DNA from 2 places in the Gordonia sp. w5E2 genome. Region 2 is predicted to be linked to the other one. Evidence: riboswitches for the same ligand, from Rfam matches in the RefSeq annotation. Region 2 holds a riboswitch; the other holds the start of a gene.
The links. Region 2 has a riboswitch for thiamine pyrophosphate ahead of thiC (phosphomethylpyrimidine synthase ThiC). Riboswitches for the same ligand answer to the same signal wherever they lie in the genome.
Positions count from the first base shown of each region.

Region 1 (2,379 bases), 1.6 Mb from region 2:
AGCTCGACACCGGGAAGCCTTGGCGGACACCGACGTAGCCGCATCTACGGCGAGTTGGATTGCACCTCTGCGCTGCGGACGATAGCCCGGGGCGGATACGTGAACAATCGCGTCTTCTTCGCCGACGAAGCGACCGCGATCGCAGCAGGGTTCCGTCCGTGCGCGGTGTGCCTGCCGGAAAAATACCGGGCTTGGAGGCAGGCGCAGTGATCACGGCGCAGGTACTGCCGGTCAGGGAACCCTGTCGGGCACAGTGCTCGGCGTTGAGACAACCCACCGAGCAGCGACATTCTTGTGGTCCCGGCTGGGATCGAACCAGCGACCTTCCCGGTGTGAACGGGACGCTCTTCCACTGAGCCACGGGACCGCGCGCGACGCGCAAAGGCGTCGGTGCACGAGGGCAAAGACTACACGGATCGACGCCGGGAACCCAAATCGCGGCCCAAGGGTGCGTCTTGGTGCCATCGCGACACTCTCCGCCTGCACACTTCCCACTTTCCGAGGCTCTGACCAGGCGATTTGTTAGAAGCGTGTCGGTCGGATAATGTTCTGCATCGCATCGCGAGCAACAAATGGTCCACAAGATCTGCTCGCGAAGCATGCGGATGTAGCGCAGCTGGTAGCGCATCACCTTGCCAAGGTGAGGGTCGCGGGTTCGAATCCCGTCATCCGCTCGGCGCGAGTCGACTCGCATCTGGTGGTGTGGCCGAGTGGTGAGGCAACGGCCTGCAAAGCCGTGTACACGGGTTCGATTCCCGTCGCCACCTCCAAACCACCAATTTCATACCCGCGCGATTAGCTCAGCGGGAGAGCGCTTCCCTGACACGGAAGAGGTCACTGGTTCAATCCCAGTATCGCGCACCATCAGATCCCGCTGTTCGCAGCGGGATCTTTTTGTTCCCCGGCCCCTCGGCGCAGTTGTGTGGGATCCACGGGTACAAAAATGCCCCCGAGGATCCCACGCAACTTTAAGCGGTGCTTGCGTTCGCCACCCGAGTGCGGTCTGATTGCCAGACTGACACGGGGTGCCGACACAAGGTCGGCTGAGATCAGACCCGCAGAACCTGCTCCAGTTAGCACTGGCGAAGGGATGGTCCGAAAATGCCTGCAGCGCTGCCTCTTTCCGAGCACGTCGTACTGATCACCGGCGCGGGCCGCGGACTGGGCGCAACCCTCGCACGCGCCGCGGCGCGTGAGGGTGCGCGCGTGGTCGTCAACTATCGACGCAGCGCCGACGCGGCAGTTGCGCTGGCAGCAGAGTTCGGCGACCGAGCACTCGCCGTCGAAGCCGACGTGACCGACCCCGACGCGGTTCAGACGATGATCGATGCTGCGACAACCCATTTCGGCGCGCCTATCACGGCAGTGGTGAACAACGCCCTTCCCGACTATTCGTTCAACGGCGACGCCCGCTCAACCGCCGACACCATCACCACCGCAGAACTCGACGCGCAGTTTCGCGGAATCGTCGGCGGCGCACTGACAGTCGTACAGGCGGCACTTCCGGGTATGCGGGAAGCCGGTACGGGGCGCATCGTCAACATCGGCACCAACCTCGTGCAGAATCCCGTCGTCCCTTACCACGACTACACAGCCGCCAAGGCCGCACTCCTGGCGCTGACTCGCACGCTGGCCGCCGACCTCGGCCCAGACAACATCACCGTCAACATGGTCTCCGGCGGACTCCTACGCACCACCGACGCGAGCGCAGCGACACCCCCTGAGATCTTCGACGCCATCGCCGCGTCCACTCCCCTGCGGTCGGTCACCACACCAGAGGAATTCGCCGACGCCACACTGTTTTTCCTCTCACCGTGGTCGCGGGCGGTCACCGGACAGAACCTCGTCGTCGACGGCGGCCTCGTCAAGGACTGAACACCGGCAGGCATACTGCGAGCATGAACATCGACTACCGCCCGGGCAGCTTCACCGTCGTCGACTCATCAGGTCGCGAGGCCGCATTCGACGGGGACCAGTACAAGTGGGAGATCACCGACGGCATGCTCATCGTCAACGCCATCACCACCGAGGGTCAGGGCGCGATGCCATACGAAGTGACCGAACTCCGCGAGATCTACGCGGGCTCGTGGCGACTCTCACTGGGGTGAATCCGGAGCTTCGTCGTGCATCTGAGCCCGCCGATCGCCTTCCGACGCTCTCGGCGCGGTCGTAGAATCGTATGCATGACTGCTGATATGACACCCGGCTGCGACAACCCCGACTGCACCTGCGGGCCCGACTGCTCGTGCGGCGCCAACTGCACCTGCGGAAAGAAGTAGCGCAGCCTGTGCCACCACATCCGACCAGCCAGATGGCCGGCGATGCCGCACCCGAACAGCATTCCCACGGTGCCGTGGCCGTCGACGTCGTGGTCGACCC
Region 1 is NZ_CP144213.1:2,218,140-2,220,518, reverse strand. Features, by position in the region: gene RND64_RS10150 (Ada metal-binding domain-containing protein) at 1-210, shown strand, start outside; tRNA gene RND64_RS10145 (tRNA-Val) at 296-367, opposite strand; tRNA gene RND64_RS10140 (tRNA-Gly) at 602-674, shown strand; tRNA gene RND64_RS10135 (tRNA-Cys) at 697-770, shown strand; tRNA gene RND64_RS10130 (tRNA-Val) at 790-864, shown strand; TPP riboswitch at 1,012-1,108, shown strand; gene RND64_RS10125 (3-oxoacyl-ACP reductase) at 1,102-1,875, shown strand; gene RND64_RS10120 (hypothetical protein) at 1,899-2,108, shown strand; gene RND64_RS10115 (GNAT family N-acetyltransferase) at 2,312-2,379, shown strand, end outside.
Region 1: linked by a shared signal. The riboswitch ahead of RND64_RS10125 (3-oxoacyl-ACP reductase) and the one ahead of thiC (phosphomethylpyrimidine synthase ThiC) in region 2 are both predicted to bind thiamine pyrophosphate.

Region 2 (2,379 bases):
CGACAGTGTCGAGTTCTCCCGGCGCCTCGACGACGAGGACCGGACGCGACTGCGCCGACGTCGCGGCGTCGAGGAATTCGTGGTCGGCCAGCGCGGTCCGCACCCGCGTCACATCGGCTGCGTCGAGCAGAGTGATCTCGCAGATCGCCGATCCCGCTTGATGTTTGAGCTGCTCGGGGGTTCCGCGAGCGACCACTGAGCCGTGATCGAGCATGACGATGTTGTCGGCGAGACGATCGGCCTCTTCGAGATACTGCGTCGTGAGCAGCGCGGTGATGCCCTCGGTTCGTAGCGCCGCGATCGTTTCCCACACCGCGGCACGGCTACGCGGGTCGAGTCCGGTTGTCGGTTCGTCGAGGAACAGCACCCGTGGGCGCGTGACGAGTGCGCACGCGATGTCGACCCGGCGGCGCTGGCCACCCGACAGCGCCGACACTCGACGATCGACGAACTCGCTCAGTCCGAACGCCTCGGCCACGTGTGCCACGGAGCCCTTCGCCTCGGCCGACGACAGGCCGGTGAGCCTTCCGAACATGACGAGGTTCTCTCGTGCGGACAGGGTGTTGTCCAGCGATGCGTATTGCCCTGTGAGAGAGATCAATTCGCGCACCCTCGCCGCGTCGTCGACGACGTCGTGTCCGGCGATGAGTGCACGTCCGGCGGTCGGACGCTGCAGCGTCGCGAGGATCGAGACGGTCGTCGTCTTGCCGCTGCCGTTGGGACCCAACAGGCCGAGGACCTCTCCCTCGGCGATCTCGACGTCGATTCCGCGAAGCGCGTGCACCTCCCCGTAATCCTTCTGCAGACCTACGATCTCCACCAACGTCATCGCTGTTGCACCCTTCCGGATCGTCGCGAGCTCGAACAGCACCCTGTCTGTTTGGTAAGGCAATCCTAAGTTAGGAACTCGCGTTGGGCTACCCCCGGTTTCGTGACGCAACAGCAGCAAGCCAGTAGAGTGAACTGCACACAACCGAATCAACGCGGGGGCTCTCACGTAACCGAGGGCTGAGATGGCGGCAGGCGGCCGCTGACCGCATGAACCTGTCCGGGTAATGCCGGCGTAGGGAGAATCTCATGGGCACACGTGTATCCGGCGGCAGCGATTCCGCGTACCAGAATTCCGCGTACAAGGTCGACTCCGACATCCTGACAACCGGTCCGATCGAGGGCAGCACCAAGCATTACGCCGACGTCGATGGGTTACGGGTTCCGCAGCGACGCATCAACCTCACCAACGGCGAGCACCTCGATGTCTACGACACATCGGGCCCCTACACCGACTCGACCGCCGTGATCGACGTCGAGGCAGGCCTTGCCCGCACCCGCGACGAGTGGCACCGTCCCGACCCCGTCGACGGAGCGTCGACCCAACTCGCTTGGGCACGAGCAGGACTCGTCACCGACGAGATGCGCTTCATCGCCGCACGCGAGAACGTCGACGTCGAACTCGTGCGCAGCGAGGTCGCTGCCGGACGTGCAGTGATCCCAGCCAACCACCGTCATCCCGAGTCCGAACCGATGATCATCGGCAAGGCGTTCGCGGTGAAAATCAATGCGAACATCGGCAATTCGGCGGTGACCAGTTCCATCGCGGAAGAGGTCGAGAAGATGGTCTGGGCGACGCGATGGGGCGCCGACACGATCATGGATCTGTCCACCGGCGACGACATCCACCTCACCCGCGAGTGGATCATGCGCAATTCCCCCGTCCCGGTCGGTACTGTGCCGATCTACCAGGCACTGGAGAAGGTCAAGGGCGATCCCACCAAGCTGACGTGGGAGATCTACCGCGACACCGTGATCGAGCAGGCCGAGCAGGGTGTCGACTACATGACGGTGCACGCGGGCGTGCTGTTGCGCTACGTACCGCTGACCGCTCGCCGGGTGACCGGAATCGTCTCGCGCGGCGGGTCGATCATGGCTGCGTGGTGCCTCGCCCACCACGAAGAGTCGTTCCTGTACACGCATTTCGACGAGCTGTGCGAAATCTTCGCGCGCTACGACATCACCTTCTCACTCGGCGACGGACTGCGTCCGGGCTCGATTGCCGACGCCAACGACGAGGCACAGTTCGCCGAACTGCGCACCCTCGGCGAGTTGACCCGCATCGCGAAATCCCATGGCGTGCAGGTGATGATCGAGGGGCCGGGTCATATCCCGATGCACAAGATCGTCGAGAACGTGCGCCTCGAAGAGGAGTTGTGCGAGGAGGCGCCGTTCTACACCCTCGGCCCGCTCGCCACAGATATCGCGCCCGCATACGACCACATCACCTCCGCGATCGGTGCGGCGATGATCGCGCAAGCTGGGACGGCCATGCTCTGCTATGTCACCCCGAAGGAGCACCTCGGGCTACCCGATCGCGACGACGTGAAA
Region 2 is NZ_CP144213.1:627,078-629,456, reverse strand. Features, by position in the region: gene RND64_RS02745 (daunorubicin/doxorubicin resistance ABC transporter ATP-binding protein DrrA) at 1-829, opposite strand, end outside; TPP riboswitch at 974-1,084, shown strand; gene thiC (phosphomethylpyrimidine synthase ThiC) at 1,078-2,379, shown strand, end outside.